Linked DNA regions of Paludibaculum fermentans. The protein of the gene in region 2 interacts with the protein of the main gene of each other region in a pairwise test. Links are inferred from orthologs where the notes say so. Each region holds a gene or a part of one and is shown on either strand. Other genes may lie near its edges. The genes, in order: ctaD, IRI77_RS06810 and dnaE.

The links.
Region 1: the proteins of IRI77_RS06810 (region 2) and ctaD interact in binary tests that used the Escherichia coli proteins (3 or more experiments, as listed by UniProt). The link is inferred for Paludibaculum fermentans from one-to-one orthologs.
Region 3: the proteins of IRI77_RS06810 (region 2) and dnaE interact in binary tests that used the Escherichia coli proteins (3 or more experiments, as listed by UniProt). The link is inferred for Paludibaculum fermentans from one-to-one orthologs.

The regions. Positions count from the first base shown.
Region 1 is NZ_CP063849.1:2,042,233-2,048,817, reverse strand. What follows is about bases 1,539-4,489. They hold ctaD (cytochrome c oxidase subunit I), read left to right. Parts: upstream 1,539-2,163; coding sequence 2,164-3,816; downstream 3,817-4,489. Other genes in these bases: IRI77_RS08115 (cytochrome c oxidase subunit 3 family protein), read left to right, coding at 3,848-4,489; coxB (cytochrome c oxidase subunit II), read left to right, coding at 1,539-2,150. In the rest of the region: IRI77_RS08135 (hypothetical protein), read left to right, coding at 1-305; IRI77_RS08130 (SCO family protein), read left to right, coding at 316-1,212; more of coxB, read left to right, coding at 1,209-1,538; more of IRI77_RS08115, read left to right, coding at 4,490-4,516; IRI77_RS08110 (cytochrome C oxidase subunit IV family protein), read left to right, coding at 4,535-4,936; IRI77_RS08105 (DmpA family aminopeptidase), read right to left, coding at 4,992-6,056; IRI77_RS08100 (hypothetical protein), read right to left, coding at 6,053-6,585. UniProt on the Escherichia coli protein: Cytochrome bo(3) ubiquinol oxidase is the terminal enzyme in the aerobic respiratory chain of E.coli that predominates when cells are grown at high aeration.
Region 2 is NZ_CP063849.1:1,722,090-1,728,490, forward strand. The notes cover bases 1,125-3,891. They hold IRI77_RS06810 (aminotransferase class I/II-fold pyridoxal phosphate-dependent enzyme), read right to left. Parts: upstream 3,183-3,891; coding sequence 2,067-3,182; downstream 1,125-2,066. Other genes in these bases: larB (nickel pincer cofactor biosynthesis protein LarB), read left to right, coding at 1,125-1,612; IRI77_RS06805 (hypothetical protein), read right to left, coding at 1,625-2,008; IRI77_RS37900 (lytic transglycosylase domain-containing protein), read right to left, coding at 3,235-3,891. In the rest of the region: IRI77_RS06790 (UbiA-like polyprenyltransferase), read right to left, coding at 1-344; IRI77_RS06795 (DUF192 domain-containing protein), read left to right, coding at 377-847; more of larB, read left to right, coding at 866-1,124; more of IRI77_RS37900, read right to left, coding at 3,892-5,499; IRI77_RS06815 (hypothetical protein), read right to left, coding at 5,456-6,401. UniProt on the Escherichia coli protein: Shows aminotransferase activity with methionine and histidine as substrates, and to a lesser extent also with phenylalanine.
Region 3 is NZ_CP063849.1:6,022,460-6,030,143, forward strand. Bases 1,655-5,704 are described here. They hold dnaE (DNA polymerase III subunit alpha), read right to left. Parts: upstream 5,329-5,704; coding sequence 1,855-5,328; downstream 1,655-1,854. Other genes in these bases: IRI77_RS23730 (acetyl-CoA carboxylase carboxyltransferase subunit alpha), read right to left, coding at 1,655-1,841; purD (phosphoribosylamine--glycine ligase), read right to left, coding at 5,470-5,704. Also shown: IRI77_RS23720 (SprT-like family protein), read right to left, coding at 1-623; IRI77_RS23725 (hypothetical protein), read right to left, coding at 624-896; more of IRI77_RS23730, read right to left, coding at 903-1,654; more of purD, read right to left, coding at 5,705-6,792; tRNA uridine-5-carboxymethylaminomethyl(34) synthesis enzyme MnmG, read left to right, coding at 6,799-7,684. UniProt on the Escherichia coli protein: DNA polymerase III is a complex, multichain enzyme responsible for most of the replicative synthesis in bacteria. This DNA polymerase also exhibits 3' to 5' exonuclease activity. The alpha chain is the DNA polymerase catalytic subunit.

The DNA.
Region 1 (6,585 bases), 320 kb from region 2 along the record:
TTCACGATCGGGAAGAAGAGCAACTTCATCGCTATTCGTACATCGATAAAGAGAAGGGGATTGTTCGGATCCCGATCGATCGCGCGATGGACATCGTTGCCACGGAATTCGGCGAAGGCAAGGTGAACTACAACACCAAGTCGTACGCCGTGAAGGATGAACTGCCCGGTGGCGCTGCCGGCGGAGCCAATGCTCCCGCACCCGGCGCCGCACCGGCCGGAACCGCTCCCGCAGGCGCTGCCCCGGCGGCGCCCGCAACCACGCCCGCCAAGCCGGCCGCCACGGAACATAAGGCGGCCCATTAGGGACTCTTTCATGCTCACTCTGAAGACAGCACAAACCGAAAGGATGCAGCGCCCCGGCGCGCAGGCGCTCACGCGTCTTCGCCGCCTGGCCGTTGTGCCTGCCGCCGTGCTGTTGATGTCGGGTGCTTCCGGTTTGCTGGCCCAGTCTGAAGACGAGAAGACGCCGCGGGAACTGACGGGCGTTGATGTCGTCGAACACCTGGGTCAGAAGATCGATCTCAACCTTCAGTTCATCGGGGAAGACGGCTATCCACACGCGCTGAAGGAATACTTCAGCAAAGGTAAGCCGGTCGTCCTGAACCTTGTCTACTACTCCTGCCCGATGCTCTGCAACCTGGTCATGAACGGCCAGACGCAGGCTTTCCGCAAGCTGAAGTGGACCATCGGCAACGAGTTCGAAGTGGTGACCATCTCCATTGATCCCACTGAGAACTTCGGCCTGGCCCGCAGTAAGAAGGCGTCGTACCTCAACTCCTACGAGCGTGAGACCTCCGGCTGGCACTTCCTGGTGGACCATCAGGAGAACGTGGCCAAGCTGGCCAAGCAGATCGGTTTCGGCTACCGCCGGGATCCGGCCACCGGCCAGTACGCTCACGCGGCGGCCATCTTCGTGCTCTCACCGGAGGGCATGATCAGCCGCTACCTCTACGGCGTCAACTTCAAGCCGTTCGACATTCAGATGGCGCTGACGGAAGCCGCGAGCGAGAAGTTCGGCGTCAGCGACCGTATTCTGCTCTACTGCTTCCACTACGATCCAGCCTCCCGCGGCTACGTCCTGTTCGCGCGCAACTTCATGCGCGGCGGTGGCGCGCTGGCGCTGTTGATCTTCGGTTTTGTCCTGTTTCGATTGTGGCGACGTGAACGCCGGGTTGGATTCAACCACCCTCCTATGGTGACTGCGAAATGAATTGGTTCCAGAACTGGATGCTGCCCAAAGCGGCGGCCACACATGCCGGTGACGTCGATGGACTCTATATGTTCATCGTCTACCTCACCATATTCTTCTTCTTCTTCAACGGAGCGTTGATCCTGTACGCCGTACGGAAATGGCGGCGGCGCTCAGCGAAGGAGGTGACGCCGCACATCACGCACAACACGAAGATGGAGCTCATCTGGAGCATCATCCCGCTGTTCGTCGTGATGGGCATCTTCTTCTGGGGCTTCAAAGGCTATGTCAAAGCCTGGGTTCCGCCGAACGACTCCATGGAGATTGTCGTCACCGCCAAGAAGTGGGTATGGCAGTTCGAGTATCCGGACGGTACTCGTACACTGAACGATCTCCACGTGCCGCTGAACAAGCCCGTGAAGCTCGTGATGCACTCCGAAGACGTGATTCACAGCTTCTTTGTGCCCAGCTTCCGGCTGAAGCGCGACGTGATCCCGGGCCGTTATACGGAACTCTGGTTCACCCCGACTGAGCCGGGCGTCCAGCAGGTGTTCTGCGCTGAATACTGCGGCAAGGGCCATAGCGACATGCTGGCCCGCATCTTCGTCGACACCCCCGAGCAGTACGAGACGTTCCTGCGCGAAGGCGACGAACAGGTTCGCAAGATGCCGTTGAAGGATCTCGGCAAGCTGGTCTACGAAAACAAGGGCTGCGCGACGTGCCACTCTCTGGACGGCACCCGCGGCCAGGGCCCCTCCTGGAAGGGAATCTGGGGCGAAACGGGCAAGGGTGCGGACGGCAAGCCTTATACGGTTGATGCCAACTACATCCGCCAGTCTGTGCTGCAGCCTCAGGCTGTGGTGGTACAGGGCTTCGAGCCGATCATGCCGACGTTCCAGGGTCTCCTGCGCGAGCGCGAAATCCTGGGCGTGATCGAGTTCATCAAGTCGGTGAAGTAACAGGAGCAACGGAATGGCAGATACTTTAACGACCCACGGCAACGGTCACGCCGCTCACCACGGCGACTATTTGGATGACCCGAAAGGGTTGGCCAGTTGGCTGACGACTGTCGACCACAAGCGCATCGGCCTGATGTACATGTGGTCCGTCTTCTTCTTCTTTCTGGTCGGCGGTATCTTCGCACTGCTGGTTCGCATTGAGCTTCTGACGCCCAAGCAGACCATCATGACGGCTGAGATGTACAACCGGGTGTTCACCCTGCACGGCGCCATCATGGTGTTCCTGGTGATCATTCCGGCGATCCCCGCGGCTCTGGGCAACTTTGCGCTGCCCCTGCTGCTGGGCGCCAAGGACGTCGCGTTCCCGAAACTCAACCTGGCTAGCCTCTACGTTTATTGGACCGGCGCCCTGATGGCTGTGACGACCCTCGCGCTGGGCGGCGTCGACACCGGTTGGACCTTCTACACGCCCTACTCCAGTACCACTGGCGGCGGCGTCACCCTGATGGTCCTGGCCGCGTTCGTGCTGGGCTTCAGTTCGATCTTCACGGGCGTCAACTTCATCGCCACGATCCACAAGCTGCGCGCGCCCGGCATGGGTTGGTTCGAGATGCCGCTGTTCTGCTGGGGGATGTACTCCACGGCGCTCATCCAGATCCTGGCCACGCCGGTGCTCGCCATCACGCTGCTGCTGCTCTGCATGGAGCGCGTGCTCAGCATCGGTATCTTCGATCCCCAACTGGGCGGCGATCCTGTGCTCTTCCAGCACTTCTTCTGGTTCTACTCGCACCCGGCCGTGTACATCATGATTCTGCCGGCGTTCGCGGTGATCTCGGAAGTCATCCCCACCTTCTCGAAGAAGACAATCTTCGGCTACAAGGCCATCGCCTTCTCTTCGGTTGCGATTGCGCTGCTCGGCTTCCTGGTCTGGGCGCATCACATGTTCACCGCCGGCATGAGCCTGTTCGCCGGCGCGATCTTCAGCTTCATCACCTTCTTCATCGCTATCCCCTCGGCGATCAAGGTGTTCAACTGGATTGCGACCATGTGGCGCGGCTCCATCTCGCTGGAAGCGCCGATGCTGCACGCCATCAGCTTCCTGCTGATCTTCACCATCGGCGGCCTGACCGGCCTGTTCCTGGCCGCTCTTTCCACCGATGTCCACTTGCACGACACCTACTTCGTCGTCTCACACTTCCACTACGTCATGGCCGGATCGAACCTGATCGCGTTCCTGGCCGGAATCCACTACTGGTGGCCCAAGATGTTCGGCCGGATGTACAACAAGCGCCTGGCCGCCATCGGCGCCGCGCTGGTGTTCCTGGGCTTCAACGCGACCTTCCTGCCGCAGTTCGTGCTGGGCAGCCGCGGCATGCCGCGCCGCTATTACAACTACCTGCCTGAGTTCCAGTCGCTCCATGTGGCATCCACCATCGGCAGCTGGATTCTGGCCTCCGGCCTGTTCCTGATCGGAGCTTACCTGCTGGCTTCGCTGCGCCAGCCCAAGAGCATGGTGGCCAACCCCTGGGGCGGCCGCACGCTGGAGTGGGAGACCGATTCTCCGCCCACCACGCACAACTTCGAGGGCCAGCCCGTCCTGCAGCACGGCCCCTATGACTATCGTGCCAACCCCGCGCCCGTCGGCGTGGAGGAGCACATCCACTAGGATCGACGGAGTTCTTCAAGAGACGCATATCATGAGTACTGCGACCCATACGACCAGCGCCGATCACGGGCACTCGCCGTTCCTCCAGCATCACTTCCGTGACATGGACCAGCAGTTCAATACCGCCAAGATCGGTATGTGGCTGTTCCTGGTAACGGAAATCCTGATGTTCGGCGGCCTCTTCATCGGCTATGGCATCATGCATGCCAGCCACCCGCAGGCCTTCCTGGCGGCTCACCACCACCTGGACCGCACGATGGGCGCCATCAACACCATCGTCCTGCTCTTTTCCAGCTTCACCATGGTGATGGCGATCTGGGCCGCGCAGACCTCACGCAAGGGACTGGTCATTCTGTTCCTGGTCATCACCCTGCTTTGCGCCGCCACCTTCATGGGCGTCAAGTATTCCGAGTACAGCCACAAGTTCCACGAAGGGCTGCTGCCGGGCAAATACTACACGCATGAGGGCGACACCGTTCCCGGCCAGTTCCTGTTCTTCAGCTTCTACTTCATGATGACCGGCCTGCACGGTATCCACGTGCTGCTGGGCATGGTCGTCATCAGTTGGCTGATCTTCCGGGCTGTGCGGGGCGATTTCGGCCCGGATTATTACGGGCCGCTGGATGTCACCGGACTGTACTGGCACCTGGTCGATCTCATCTGGATCTACCTGTTCCCGTTGATGTATCTGATTTCCTAGAGGAGACCACCCGGAACCATGTCTCAATCCGCTTCGCACGCCGCACACATTACCGGTCCGAAGACCTACGGCGCCGTCCTGCTGGGCCTGCTGGTGCTGACCGTCATCACGGTCCAGGCCTCCTACATCGACTTCGGGTCCATGAACACGGTGGTCGCCCTCATCATCGCGACTATCAAGGCTTCGCTCGTCGCGCTGTTCTTCATGCACCTGCGCCACGACAAGTTCAACGCCGTGATCTTCGTCGGCGGCCTGCTGTTCCTATCGATCTTCATCATCTGGACGATGTTCGACTTGGGCACACGGGAAACCATCCTGCCGTCGAACCTGAAGGAACCTGTGCTGGAGTTCCCCGGGGCTCCGCTGAACAAGCCGGTCCGTCCTTCCACGGGACAGCCCGCGGGCACACCGGCTCCCTAACCGTCAGCCGATCGTTGATCCAAAGACGCCATGCTCCCCTTGGAGTGTGGCGTTTCTATTTGCTGAGTACTTTGTGCGCGCGCAGGATATCGAGGACTCGCTCCACCGGCAGCGCCTCGACGGTGTGCCCATTCGAAGTCACTGTCTCCGCCTTGAACAGCGAGTTGTTCACCGCCTCTTCCGTCGCTTCAATGACGCCCTCGAACAGTGGTGTCATGTCGTCGTTGGAGACCAACGGTGAGCCGCCCCGGTGCGTGGAGAATGCGATGGCGTAGTCGCCGCTGCCATTCGAGCCCGAGGAACCAGTCCGGCCCAGTCCCAGCATCGCCCGCGCCGCCATGCGCTTCAAATTCCGTGCATCCACCGGAGCGTCCGTCGCGATGACGATCATGCAACTGCCGTCCTTTGAGCCCTGGCCCGCGCGGCGCAGCTCGCGGCCGACGGGAATGCCTGCAATCATCAGGTCGCCGCCATAGTTTGATTGCACCAGCACGCCCACCGTGTACTGGCCCAGAACGCGGGAGGACGTTCCAATGCCGCCCTTGTATCCGAAGGCCACCGTGCCGGCGCCGGCGCCCACGGCTCCTTCTTCCACCGCCCCGGAATGGGCGCCGCGCAGCGCCGCGAAGACTTCGTCCTTACCCACCGGCCGGCTGCGGATGTCGTTCAGGTAGCCGTCGTTTGTCTCACCCACGACAGCATTGATGCTGCGCACCTGCTCATTCCCCGGCAAGCCCAGCATGTACTCCAGGAGGGCATCGGCTGCGCGAGGCACGTTTAGGGTGGCGGTGAGCAGGATCGGCGTCTCCAGTTCACCCAGTTCCTCCACCTGCGTGGAGCCCATCAGCTTGCCGAACCCATTCCCGACGAAAACGGCCGCCGGCACCTTCTCGCGGAAGAGATTCCCACTGTGAGGGACAATCGCCGTCACGCCGGTGCGAACATTCTCGCCGCGCACGCGCGTCGCATGGCCCACGCGCACCCCCGCCACGTCGGTGATGGCGTTCCAGCGGCCAACCGGCAGCCGTCCTGTGACTACCCCGGCTTCGCGGGCCCTGGGGCGAGGTGTCTGCGCCAACAAGGCGCCGAGGCAGAACAGCGGTAGAAGAATCCGCATCATTTCTCCTTCACCAGCAGGACCGCCAGCGGCGTCTCCGACACCACCCGCCAATCGCTCTGTGACTTCAGCCACTTGGCTATTGGCTGCTTTGCCGGCACGAGGGCCGTATCGAACTTCCACTGCCGGAACAACTCGTCGGTCCGCGGGCCTGCCGCCAGCATCTCCAGATAGTCTTCCGCCAGGGCAGGTCCAAAAAAGTCCTGTAGGCCATCGATGAAAACATGCTGGCCGGGGTACCCGGTGTAGATCAGGAAATCGCCCCAGGCGTCTGTCGAGAAGACTCGTCCATTTCGCAGGGTTTCCCTGTTGGCGGAAACCAGGTCCACCGGGAACCGCTTCTCGGGGAAGTTGGACGGCAGCCCCATTGGTCCCCTCAGCAGCAGCACAATCACGAAACAGGCAGCCAGCCAGGCGCTATGCCGGCCGAATTGCGGCTGCATCCCCAGATCCATCTTGTGGATGTGCTCCGCCGTGCCGCGCCGGCCCGTCCTGCTCCTCGCCACGTCCCACAGCCAGCGCAGTTCACCGG
Region 2 (6,401 bases):
ACGGCCGAGGTGGCGGCGATGAAGCCCCAGGCAAAGGTCCGGCTGAGCAGCCCGGCCGGGATGTGGCGGGCCTTGGTGCGCGGATTGCGGGCGTCGATATCGGCGTCAAGGACACGGTTGAAGGCCATGGCGGCCGAGCGCGCACCCACCATGGCGACGACAATCCAGGCGAGCTTGGCCGCCATGCCGTCCAGCGGGTAGCCGATGGAGCGCCAGCCGAGCAGGGCGCCGGTGAGGGCGAAAGGCAAGGCGAACACCGAGTGCTCAAACTTGATCATGTCGAGCGTCAGGACGAGGCGGCGCCAGATGGCTGGGGGACTAAAAGTAGAGGTGGCTTGGTGCATTCCGGCTGGCAATCCAGCTACCATTTTAATCGATGCATGTAAGACGCTTCCGGATTTTCTGGCTGGCGACGGCGGCCCTGTCATTTCTGATGGCCGGCTGTGGCGGCGGCGAGAGCGGAAACGGAGTGGGTTACAACTCGCGCCAGGTGACCTTCCCGAACGGCACGAAGATCCGGGCGGAACTGGCGATTCAACCGGCGGATGTGATGCGCGGCATGAAGTTCCGCGATTCGCTGCCGGAGAACGAGGGCATGTTGTTCGTCCACCAGAAGGAGGGCAAGTACCCTTACTGGATGTTCGAAGTGAAGGTGCCGCTCGACATGATCTGGATGGATCGCCAGCATACAGTGGTTCAGCTGGTACACAAGGTGCCGCCCTGCCCCGGTCCGCAGGAGAAGTGCCTGTCGTACGGTGGGGGCTTCAACGCCGCCTACGTGTTGGAAGTGGCCGCCGGCGTGGCTGCGAAGAACAATATCAAGCCGGGCATGACGCTGGATTTCTAGAGAGGCGCAAACACCGAAATGGATCAGGATCACCTCAAGTCACTGTTGGAACAGGTGCGTTCGGGCGCGGTAGAGATTGACGCGGCGATCGAGCGCCTGCGGCACATGCCGTTCGAGAATCTGGGCTACGCCACGGTGGACCATCATCGCGCCATTCGCACCGGGATGCCGGAGGTGATCTTCGGCAAAGGCAAGACCACTGAGCAGATCCTGGGGATTGCGGAGCGACTGCTGGAGCGGGCTTCCAATGTCCTGGTGACGCGGACCAACGAAGAAGTGGCGGGCCGGATGAAGGCGTTGTACCCGGAGGCCGAGTATTTTCCCGCCTGCGGGGCGCTGCGGGTGTGGCGCGACCGGACCATGCACGGCAAGGGACCGCTGGCTGTGATCAGCGCGGGTACAACGGACATGCCCGTCGCCCTCGAAGCGGTGGTAACGGCCGAGGTGATGGGCAACGATGTGGATCAGATCCATGACGTCGGCGTGGCGGGGATTCACCGGCTCTTCGGAAACCTGGATCGCATCACAAAGGCGCGCGTGATCGTCGTGTGCGCAGGGATGGAGGGTGCCCTGCCCAGTGCCGTGGGCGGGCTCGTCAGTTGTCCAGTCATCGCGGTGCCGACCAGCGTGGGTTACGGCGCCAGCTTCCATGGACTGGCAGCGCTGCTGGGGATGCTGAATAGCTGCGCCAGCAACGTGAGCGTGGTGAACATCGACAACGGGTTCGGCGGCGGCTATGTCGCCAGCCTCATCAACCGTCTGTAGCGGCGCCAGCGGTTAGCCGGCGGCGCCCATTACACCTTGGCCAACAGCTTCGGCGAAGACGTACATTCCAAATAAGGGCGTCGGCTCTCCCCGGCCCCAGCGGCTGACTTTCCAGTCAACACGCAGGAAACGAACGTCCGGCCGGTCAGAGAGATCCACAATCAAGCTATACACACCGCAATAAAACTTCTGCGGAAAAGCGGCCAGAGGCTTGTCGCCCCAGTTTTCACCGTCCACTGAGCCGGAAATCGACAAGTCCAGGCTCTGTTGTTCAATGGTTCGATGAATCCCCAGCGTCAGGCTGATTACATCGCCTGCGGAATCGCCGATCTCGAGCGTGGGACCGGACCCGTTCTGACGGACTACCTGTTCCGGCAGGAGGAAATTCGGCAGCATCGTTTCTCCTTCAGCCAATCGAATGCACTTCAACTGCTATGACGCTTGTTAGCGTCAGTTAGTCGGCGGCACCACGGAACGCACGCTGTAAACGGCGCCCCGCCTCCTCCAGCGTCTCATACTTCTTACAGAAACAGAAGCGAATTAAGTGCGATCCCAAACCCTGCCGGCTGAAAAATGACCCTCCAGGTACACATGCAACTCCCACCGTTTCAACAAGATGACGGCTAAGGAGAACATCATCCGAATACCCGATGGATTTAATGTCGCTCATGATATAGTATGCGCCGGCGGGCCGATAGGGGGCCAATCCGGCAACTCGGAGCAGCCCCATTAGATAGTCTCGGCGCTCAGCATAATGCACTGCTAAATCAATGAAATACTTGTCAGGTAAAGATAGGGCAAACGCGCCCGCCTGCTGCAGCGGTGTGGCCGCGCCCACAGTCAGGAAGTCGTGTACCTTCCGGATGGACGTAGTGAGGTGGGGAGCCGCCAGTACCCAACCGACGCGCCACCCGGTCACTGAGAACGTCTTGGACATGGAGTTGACCAGGATGGTGCGGTCCCGCATGCCGGGCAGGGTCAGCACAGGAACGTGGACGGCGCCGTCGTACAGGATGTGCTCGTAGATCTCATCTGTGATGCAGAGGGCATCATGCTCCTGGCACAGTTCGGCAATCAACTCCAACTCCGTGCGAGTGAAAACCTTACCCGTCGGATTGTTGGGCGTATTGACGATGATGGCCTTCGTCTTTGAGTTGAAGGCAGCGCGCAGTTCGTCGGGATCAAACGTCCAGTCCGGCGCGTGCAGCGTGACATACCGCCGCTTGGCCGAGCAGAGATCCGCGTCGGGCCCGTAGTTCTCGTAGTAGGGCTCGAAGATCACGATCTCGTCGTCAGGATTCGTCGTGGCGAGCAGCGACGCGATCATGCCCTCGGTGGAGCCGCAAACGACGGTGATCTCGGTCTCGGGGTCCAGTTCCAACGCGTAGTGCCGGAGGTACTTCGCCGCAATGGCGTCGCGCAGCGGCTTGGCGCCCCAGGTGACGGCGTACTGGTTGAAGTCTTCCTCGATGGCGCGGGTGGCCGCCTCTTTGAGCTCGGCCGGCGCGGGGAAATCGGGGAACCCCTGGGCCAGGTTCACGGCGGAGTGGCGCAGGGCGAGGCGGGTCATTTCGCGGATGACACTTTCGGTGAAGTGCTCCACGCGGTGGGCGCGAAAGCGCTCAGTTGTTGGTTCGAGTGGCACTCGGCTTACCTTTTTTGGAGTTGGAGTGTTTCGACTTCCTGGTCGTCGCTTTGACTGGTGCTTTGGCGGTCTTCCTGGCCGGCGGGGCGGCAGTGATGGTGGCCGGCGGCGGGGGCGGCTCGGGCTCGATGGAATACGGTTCGTTGGCGTAGATCCGGCGGTACATCTCCGCGTTGCGCATGACGATCTGGACGTATTCGCGGGTCTGCGTAAACGGGATAGTCTCCACGAATTCGCTGGATTCGCGGAAGTCCCACCAAGAGCGCCAGACGGGCACGCGCGAGGGCCCCGCATTGTAGCCGGCGAGGGTGTCCTCGACACTGCCATTGCGGGCGGCCAACTGGTGCTGCAAATAGTAGGTCCCGATGTTGAGGTTGATATCCGGGACCTTCAGGGAGCTGGGCATGACGGCTTTGAGGCCGACGCGGCGGCCGAGTTCTCGGCCGGTGCCGGGCATCACCTGCATCAACCCCACAGCCTTGGCCACGGAGATAGCCGCCGGGTTAAACTCCGATTCCTGGCGGATCAGCGCGGCGACGAGGAAGGGATCGAGCGACCGCTCCTTCGCAAAGCGTTCGATCTTGGCGCGGTAAGGAAACGGGAAGGCGAGCTTCCAGAAGCTCTTGGGCGCGCCCTCCGCGGTCAGCCACAGGTAATCCGGGATGGTGCTCTTGATGTAGCGCAGGCCGACGTCGGGGGCTCCGCGGCGATGGGCGGTTTCGGCCAGTTCGACGGCCAGGGGGAAGCGCTTGCCGCCGTTGCGGATCCCGAAGCGCAGTTCGCCTTCGGCCCACTGGTCCAGGCCGGCACGGGCCAGCAGGCGAGCCCGCTCGATCCGGCGGCTGGTGAGTTCATCCGCGTTGAAGTCGGCCTGGCGAATGCGGTCGGGCCAGGCGATGGTGCCCAGCCAGCGTTCGGTCTCCGGCGAAGCCGCCGCGAGGGCGACCTGCGAGCGTTTCAACTGCTCCCGGGCCAGCGCGGTGTAGTAGTAGTTCGGGAAGCGGCCCAGCACCTCGTTGTAGAAGCGTTTGGCCGCCGGCAGGTCGGAAGCCGACTCGGCCAGGCGGCCCAGGTAATACAGCGCGGCGCCGGCCTTGTCGGAGGACGGGTACTGGGTGACGTGCTGGCGGAGCAGTTCGCCGGCGTTCGCCTTTCGTTCGAGATACACGCGCCAGGTGTACTTCCAGTGGCAGCCAGGCCCTTCCTCGGAGTTGGGGAAGGCCTCGGCGCAAGCCTGGAAGAGAGGCGTGAACTTCCTCCAGTCGTTGGCGACCAGGTAATTGTTAGCCGCGAGGATCAGTGCCTTCAGCCGCCAGGGTGAGGAGGGCGCCTTGGGGCCGATCTCCTGCACAGTGGCCAGCATCTCGGCATCGCGATCGAGACGGCGGTAGCAGGCGGCGAGGTAGTAAAGGCGTTCGGCTTCGGCCTCGGGATCGTCCACCTGCAGGCTGCGCAGGTAGGAGGCCGCTGTTTCCGTGCGCTTCATCTGATAGTCGGCAGCGCCCAGCCGGACGCGGGCCTGGTCTCGTTCCAGGCCGCCCAGCAGGGGGATCATGGCTTCGAGTTCGGACTTGGCGCGGGTCGCCTGGCCGCCATCGATCAGCTTTTGCGAGCGCTGCAGGCGGGCTGTGGGCATGGCCGGCGGATAACGCTCACCCAGTTCCCGTTCCAGCCCGGCCAGGGCCGTACCGGCGTCTCCAGCCTCGGCGGTCAGCGGGTAGTAGAAGTAAACAGTCTGGTACTGCACGGCTGCTGAAACTGAGTCGCCCGTGCCCGAGTAAGCCTGGGCGAATAACAAGGCGGCCTGCGGCATCGGCAACTGATCCATTGCGACGCGGCTGAGCGCCTGCAGGGCAGGTCCGAAGGAGTTCAGTTCGACCAGCGCGCGGGCCGCCATGATCGCGGCGCGGCCGGCCAGGGGCGATGCCGGAGTTTGCCGGAAGACGGGCTCCAATGCGGGCGCAACGGCGGCATAATTCCTGCTCTGCAGGTGCGCCTGGGCCGTCCAGAAGGCGAGGTAGTCGGCAATCTGGGGCAGGCGGGCAGGCAGTCCGGAAAACTGTCCCAAAGCCACCGCGGACGCATTCTTGTCCAGGGCTTCCACACCGGCTTTCAGGCGCAGGGCCGGGTCTGTCTGCGCGCCCGCGGTGAGCGCGCAGACTAAGAGCGGGATGAGCCCGCCGCCCGCGCGTTTGGCTTTAGACGAGTGGGCCCGGATATTCCGGCCCCAACAGCGAAGCATCGTCATTGGCAAGAGTACGGACCAGCTCCATGTGAAAGTAATCGATCATGGACGGGATGTGGAGAAACTCGTGCTTGAACTGCGCGCGGCCGCGATCCATCTCGCCGCGCAGGGCCACGTAGAGCCTGGCGTCTTCCCTGCCCTGGCGGACAGCCTGGGCCTGATACAGGCGCATCTCCGCGACACGGACGCGGGCGAAACGCTGTGCTTTGGCGTGGAGTTCCTGCTCTTCACGAGGCAGCTTGGACCAGTCAGGACCGGTGGCGGCGGGGGCGGCGACCGGCAAGGCAACCACCGGTGCGATGCTCATCAGGTTGCCGGCCGGCGCTGAGGTCGCCTGGCGCTGGGAGGCCTGGCGGGCGTCCAACGTGTTGCCGGCGATGGCGGTGATCACTTCCAGCACATTCACATCGATCGGTTCGGAATCGTTCTCAGCGTAAAGAATCGCGGCAACGCGCCGTTTGCCCTGGCTCTGGCCGACGATGACCGGCAGCAGGGAAACGCGGCGGTCTTCGCTGGAGCCGAGGACGTCAGCCAGGCGCGCCGAGATTTCGCCCGCGGTGGCCATGCAGATGACGGCATCCATGGTCTCCAGCACGCTGCCGAAGGCAGGCGCGTCGCTCAGCGCAATCCGGCCATCCAGGACATCGGCCAGACCCTGCTCTTCATTGGAACGATGGTCTTCGTACTGAAGTTCGCCATTGATCACGCTGAACAGGATGGCGCGGGAGGCGTAGGCGGCGGCTCCGTCCAGCAGCGCGGCAGCCCACGTGTGGCCGTCTTCCGCCTGGTCCAGCCGGCGGGCGGTCTGGTTGAGACGTTCGCTCATGACGCGCAATGAGGCGGCGCGGACACGGTCTGACGCCTCCGCCACACGGGCCGCGGTGCGAGTCTCGATCTCT
Region 3 (7,684 bases), 4.3 Mb from region 2 along the record:
AAGCTGACCATGGAGCCCACACGGATGCCCGCTTCCGCAGCCTGCTCACGACGCGTGATGAGATTGTGCGTATGGGCCGTGTGGCGGAAGTGGCGGGCGGTGATGCCCTGGAATCGCGCGGCCGAGCAATCGCTCTCGCCCCAACAGAGCATCTCAATGAGGTGCACGAGTTCGTGTTCGAAGATGCGCTGCAAGCCCGCGAAGCGATTGGTGCATTCGATCCCGCAGACGGTGACGGAACGCGAGTCCTCTTCAAACGAGTCGAACAACATGTTCACCGCGACGGAGATCTCGTAGCTGACCGCGCCTGTGCGGCTGGTGAAACGAGTCGTCTTGCCGCCAGTCTTTGTCATGCGCGATGACAGCCGGAAGCTGAGACTTTGCCCTTCCAGGGCATTGCCGCACAGGCCCTCGAAGAAGAATCTGTCGTAGGCCTCAAAGAGCAGGTGCAGATCGCGCGGGTGTACAACAATGAAGTCCTCGCGATGCAGATGCCGGGACTGGGCCAGGACGTACTCCCGCACCTGCCGCAAGCGGTGCGCGACCAGATCGTCGGACCAGTGGAATAGCAGAACGTTCTCGGCGAGCAGACCGCGCGCCGGCGCTGGAGACGGAGACGCCATCTAGTCGAGCCAGCGCACGCTCACCGGCTCACCGTGCGTGCATTGTTGTGTTTCCGTCACGCCCGCGGCAATCAACGCGCAAGCTGTGTCCGTCGCGGTACGCAACGCCGCTTCCTTCGATTCTCCGGAGGCGACCTTGCACGAGTTGCGGCCCTGGTAGGTCATGCACACCTCGACACGGTTCTTGCGATTGCCCAGCATCAGGTAAGTCGTCACCCCAAGGAAGAGGAAGAAGGCGACCACGCCCATCAGGATAAATTTGCCCTTGTTCAAGCGTCGCTACTCCGTGAAGAAGCTGCCCATCTGCCGGAACTTCTGATACCGCTGTTCGATCAATTGGTCCGGACTCATCGGAGCCAGTTCGTCAATGGCCGCGACCAGCGTCTGGTGCAGATACTGCGCGGCTCGATCGTAGTCGTCCTGCGCGCCGCCAAGCGGCTCGGGGATAATGCCGTCGATCAGGCCCTGCCGCACCAGGTCGCTCGCCGTGATCTTCAAAGCAGCGGACGCCAGCGCACCCTTCGTGGAATCGCGATAGATGATGGCCGCGCAGCTTTCCGGAGAGATCACGCTGTAGACCGCGTTCTCCAGCATGAACACCTTGTTGCCCACACCCAGCGCCAGCGCGCCGCCGCTGCCGCCTTCGCCAATCACCACCACAATCAGCGGCGACTGCAGTCGGGTCATCTCCCGCAGATTATAGGCAATGGCCTCGGCCTGGCCGCGCTCTTCCGCGTCAATGCCCGGATAGGCCCCCGGAGTATCGAGGAAAGTAATGATCGGACGCCGGAACTTAGACGCCATCTCCATCGCGCGCATCGCCTTGCGGTAGCCTTCCGGCTTCGGCATGCCGAAATTGCGGATCAGCTTCTGCTTTGTGTCACGGCCCTTCTGCAGGCCGACCATCATTACCGGGTGGCCGCCGAGCATCGTGCCGAAGCCCGCGACAATGGCCGCATCTTCACCGTAGAATCGATCGCCGTGAATTTCCGTGAAGTCCGGCACGAGCCGGTTGATGTAGTCCAGCGAGTGCGGCCGTTTGGGATGGCGAGCAAGTTGGACACGCTGCCACGCCAGATTGACGCCTTGCTCACCGCGCAGCGCTTTCAGTTCGCCCTCGAGATCGGCGAGCTGTGCCTGCGCACCTGTGGAGGTGAGCTGGAGCTGCGAGATCTCGCGCTCGATATCGGCGATGCGTGCTTGCGAAGTATCGCTCATATAAAGATGCTTCCTACGAGGCTATCACTTCAAGCGCTTCCGGTCCGCAGATGCGCTCGATTTCGGCCTTGAACTCCTTATCCGGACGGATGCGCGCCGTGACATCAAGTGTCACTGCAAAGTCTCTCGGCTTCTCCAGCTTCAGCCGCACTGAGGTCTCGCCCGGCTTGGTCGTGAACAGCTTTTGCAACGCTTCGGCTTTCTCGTTGCCGGTTGCCGAAAGCCGCACACGGATGGAGACCAGCGAAGGGAAATTCACACGGGCCAACTCGAGCGGAATAATCTCCTGGATGTTCAGCTTGATCGTGCCGTCTTCCTCGGGCATCGCCTTGCCACGCACCAGCACCGCTTTGTCCTCTTCAATCTCTTTTTGAAGATGCTCGTAGCGGGTGGCGAAACACAACGCTTCCACCGAACCAGTCCAGTCCTCGAGCTGTGTGATGGCCCAAGGCTTCTGTTCCTTGTTGCGCCGCCTCTGCACGCTGCGCAGGATGCCGCAGACCGCGATTTCCATGCCTTTTTCGAGGCCCGCCAGATTCTCGGTGGTGTACGACGTGAGCTCCGTCACTTTCCACCGATACTCGTCCAGGGGGTGGCCGCTGACGTAGAAGCCGATGGTCTCTTTTTCGCCGCGCAGCTTCTCCGCCTGACTCCAGTCATTCAGCCTGGGCAGTGCGCGCGAAGAAGAGGGAGAGTCGTCTCCAATGAGCTCGCCGAACAAACCAGTCTGCCCGCTGAGCTTGTCCTTCTGGGCGCGCTGGCCGGATTCGATGCAGTCCTCGATGATCGCGAACAACTGCGAGCGGTAGCCTTTCAGACTGTCCATCGCTCCCGCTTTGATCAGGCTTTCCATCACGCGGCGATTCACCGCCGAGAGATCAACTCGTTCACAGAAGTCGTCCAGCGACTTGAAGACGCCGCCTTCGTTGCGAGCCTTCACAATGGCTTCCACCGCGCCCACGCCGACATTCTTCACTGCGCCCAAACCGAAGCGGATCTTGTCGCGGCCCACTGGCGTGAAGTTCAGGTCCGACTGGTTCACGTCGGGCTGCAGCACCTCAATGCCCAGAGAGCGGCATTCGTTGATGTACTTAACGACCTTATCGGTGTTGCCCGTTTCCGACGTTAGCAGCGCCGCCAGGAACTCCACCGTATAGTGCGCCTTCAGGTAGCCGGTGAGATAGGCGAGATAGCCATAGGCCGCCGAGTGTGACTTGTTGAACCCGTACTCGGCGAACTTCGCCAGCAGGTCGAACAGGGCCTCGGCCTTCTTGGGCGGATGGCCGTTCTTCCTCGCGCCGTCGAGGAAACGGGCGCGCTGCTTGTCCATCTCCTCTTTTTTCTTCTTGCCCATCGCGCGGCGCAGAAGATCGGCTTCACCCAGCGAGTAACCGGCGATACGCTGCGCCACCTGCATAACCTGCTCCTGATAGATCACCAGGCCGTAGGTTTCTTCCAGCAGCGACTTCAACTCGGGCAGATCGTACGTGACCGGCTTGCGGCCCAGCTTGCGATCGACATAGTCGTCGACGAAGCCGTTCTGAATCGGGCCTGGACGATAGAGGGCGTTGAGGGCGATGAGGTCCTCAATGCGCTCAGGATGCGAGCGCCGCAACACATCCTTCATGCCCGACGATTCAAATTGGAAGACGCCGTCAGTCAGGCCCTGGCCGAAGATGCGCTCATACGCGTCCTTGTCGTCCAGAGGCAGATCTTCCAGCACCAGCGTCTCGCCGCGCGTCTTCTTGATCAGCGACAGCGCCTCGTGCACGATGGTCAGCGTGGTGAGACCCAGGAAGTCCATCTTGAGCAGCCCGAGTTTCTCGAGCATGGACATTTCGAACTGGGTAACAATTTCCTCTTTGTTGGTGCGGTAGAGAGGAACGATCTCGGCGAGCGGCACCGGTGAGATGACAACGCCCGCGGCGTGCACGCCCGAGTTGCGGGCCATGCCCTCCAGGCGCTGCGCGATGTCGAGAATCTCTTTGACCTTCGGATCCTTGGCGGCGGCCTCCAGGATCGCGGGCTCCTCGTCGAGAGCCTTCTTCAACGTCATCTTCGGGTCGGCCGGAATCAGCTTCGAAAGCTTATCCACTTCGCCAAAGCTCATGTCCAGCACGCGGCCCACGTCCTTGATCGCGGCCTTCGGAGCCAGCGTGCCGAATGTGATGATCTGCGCCACCTGCTCGCGCCCGTACTTCTCGGTGACGTACTGGATGACCTCGCCGCGGCGGTTCGTACAGAAGTCCACGTCGATATCAGGCATGCTGACGCGTTCAGGATTCAGGAAGCGCTCAAACAGCAGGCCGTAGTGCAGCGGATCCACATCGGTGATCCCCATGCAGAAGCTCACCAGCGAGCCGGCGGCCGAACCGCGGCCCGGACCCACCGGCACGCCCGTCGATTTCGCGTAGCGGATGAAGTCCCAGACGATGAGGAAGTAGCCCGAGAACTGCATCTGCTGGATCAGTTTGATTTCGCGATCCAGCCGCTCAATGTACTCGGCCATGTCGAAGCGCAGTTGGCCCTGCGCCGCCATCTTGTCCAGCTTGCCGCGGCGCTTCTCAAAGCCCTGCCGCGCCACGTACTCGAAGTAGCTGTCGATGGTCTGCTCCGGCGGGACGTCGAACTTCGGGAAGGGCTCCTTCACCGGGTCCATCTTCACCTGGCAGCGTTGTGCGATGTCCCACGTGCGGTCCAGCGCGTCTTCCACCTCGCCGAAGATAGTCATCATCTCTTCGCGCGTCTTCAGGAAGAATTCGTTGGTGGAGAACTTCAGGCGCTTCTCATCGCTCACCAGCTTGCCGGACTGGATGCAGGTGAGAATGTCCTGCGCGCGATGGTCGCTGTGCTCCAGGTAGTGCGCGTCGTTGCTCGCCACCAGCGGAATGCCGGTCTCGCGCGACATGCGGTAGACCTGCGGCATCACGACCTTGTCTTCTTCCAGCCCGTGATCTTGGATCTCGAGGAAGAAGTTGTCCTTGCCGAACAGATCGCGATACTCGTACGCCAGCTTCTGCGCGTCGTCGTACTTATCGTTCATCAACGTTTCGTTGATGTCGCCCTTCAGGCAGGCCGACAGCGCGATCAGCCCCTTGCTGTGCTGCGACAGCAGGTCCTTGTCGATGCGCGGCTTGTAATAGAAGCCGTCGAGACTTGCCGTCGACACCAGCTTGATCAGGTTCCGGTAGCCTTCCTGGTTCTCGCACAGCAGCACCAGATGGTTGTAGCGCCGGTTCGTTTCGTCCTTGATCCGCCGGTCGTTCGGCGTGATGTAGACTTCGCACCCGATCACCGGGTGGACGCCATTGTCCTTCGCCTTGAAGTAGAACTCCGCGGCGCCAAACAGGTTGCCATGGTCCGTCAACGCCACCGCCGGTTGGTTTTGCTTCACGGCGAGCTTCATCAGCTTGCCGATTTCGCAGGCCCCGTCCAGCAGCGAGTAGTCGGTGTGGCAGTGTAGATGGACGAACGGCTTGTCGGACATCGGTGAATTCGGCAGAAATGGTAGGGACGGGCAGATTCGAACTGCCGACCTTCCGCTTAGGAGGCGGACGCTCTATCCAGCTGAGCTACGTCCCCGGATCTTCTATCTATTCTACAGCCCGGCTGGGGTCATCGTCTGCGCTTACCAGCGCTTCAGACCCTTGGCTCCGATGTCGCGCCGGATCTGCATCCCGTCAAACCGGATGGGCGCGCAGGCGGCGTAAACGTTATCGATCGCAGCCTGCAGCGTCGCGCCGCTATGCGTCACGCCCAGCACGCGCCCGCCGGAGGTGACCAGCTTACCGTCCGCCATCCTGGTGCCCGCGTGGAACACTGTCGCGCCGGTCGCTTCCGCTTGCTCAATCCCGGTAATCTCGTCTCCCGTCCGCACCTTGCCCGGATAACCATGCGCCGCCAGCACCACACAGACAGAAGGATCCTGTTTAAACTTGAGCAGTTCGGGCCGCACCTGCCCGCTAGCCGCCGCATGCAGCACCGCCCCGAAGTCGCAATCCATCCGATGCAGCAGCGCCTGCGTCTCGGGATCGCCCAGCCGGACGTTGAACTCCAGCACCATCGCTCCGCGTTCGGTCATCATGAGCCCGGCGTACAGGAATCCGCGGAACGGCGCACCCTCCGCCTTCATCTGCTGGACCGTGCGCTCCATCACGTCGCGCATCACCTGGTCGCGCTGCGCCTGCGGCAGGATCCGCGAATCCGAGTAGGCGCCCATGCCGCCGGTGTTCGGACCCTGGTCGCCCTCGAAAATGGTCTTGTGGTCCTGCGAGGGCTCCAGGGGCAGTACACGCTCTCCGTCGCTGAGCCCTATGAAACTCACCTCTTCGCCGGTGAGAAACTCCTCTATGACCACCTTGCCGCCAGCGGAGCCCACCAGGGCACCGCTGAACATCCCATCCAGGGTTTCTTCCGCGTGGCGGCGGTCCGGACTAATCACGACACCCTTGCCGGCAGCCAGGCCGTCGGCCTTGATCACGACGGGGTAGTCGAATTGATCCAATGACTTACGGGCTTCAGCAGGGTCAGAAGTCGAGACAAACCGGGCCGTGGGAATGCCGGCCCGCTCCATGAAACGCTTCGAGAAGATCTTGCTGCCTTCCAGCTGAGCCGCGGCCCGGGTCGGCCCAAAGATCAGGCGCCCTTTGGATTCAAAGAGATCCACGACTCCCTCGACCAGCGGAGCCTCCGGACCCACCACGGTGAGATCCGCGCCAATTGAGTCCGCCAACTGTAGTAAATCTACAGGTGTAGAAGATGATGGCTTCAAACAGGTGGCCACGGACGCGCAGCCAGGGTTCCCAGGCGCTACGTAAACCTCTGAAACAGAAGGGCTTCGCTTCAACCGCCAAGCGATGGCGTGTTCGCGTCCGCCGCTGCCCAGAACCAGAACTTTCACAGCGTAACTCCTCTCGCTACAATTAACTAGGATATCTGGGAACCCCCTCACCTGCCAATGCGACAGATCAACTACGACGTTGTGATCATCGGAGCCGGACATGCCGGATGCGAGGCGGCCCGTGCCTGCTCGCGGATGGGCCTGCGCACCGCGATGGTCACAATGAACATCGACCTCATCGCGCAGATGTCCTGCAACCCAGCCATTGGCGGAATCGCCAAAGGGCACCTGGTCCGGGAGGTCGACGCGCTGGGTGGAGTGATGGCCGAGGTGGCCGATCAGATCGGGATCCAGTTCCGCCTCCTGAACACCAGTCGCGGCCCGGCTGTCTGGAGCCCCCGCGCCCAGATGGATAAGAAGCAGTATCGCTTCAAGATGCGTGAGACCCTGGAGCACGAACCGAACCTCCGCATCCTGCAGGCCGAAGTGGCCGAGATCGAGTATGACGATCTGGCGGACGGCCGCCGCAAGGTCCGCTCCATCCGCTTGTCGGATGGACGCTCGCTCCAGACCCGCACCGTGGTCGTCACCACCGGGACCTTTTTGAATGGCCTGGCCCACGTAGGCGAGACCAAGTCCAACTGCGGCCGGAGCGGGGAAGCGCCGTCGAACCTCCTGGGCCACCACCTCCGCAGCCTCGGTCTGCAGTGGACCCGCCTCAAGACCGGCACCCCTCCGCGTCTCGATGGCCGCACCATTCAGTGGGACCGGTTCGAACCGCAACCGGGCGACCCCATCCCCACCCCTTTCTCTTTCCTCACCACCAGGATCGACCGCCCCCAGATCGAATGCCACATCGCCTACACCACTGATGAGACCCACCGCATCCTGCAGGAGGCGATCCCGCGTTCCCCGCTCTACAGTGGACAGATTGAAGGCATCGGTCCCCGCTACTGCCCCTCCATCGAAGACAAGATCGTCAAATTCCCGGATAAAACCCGCC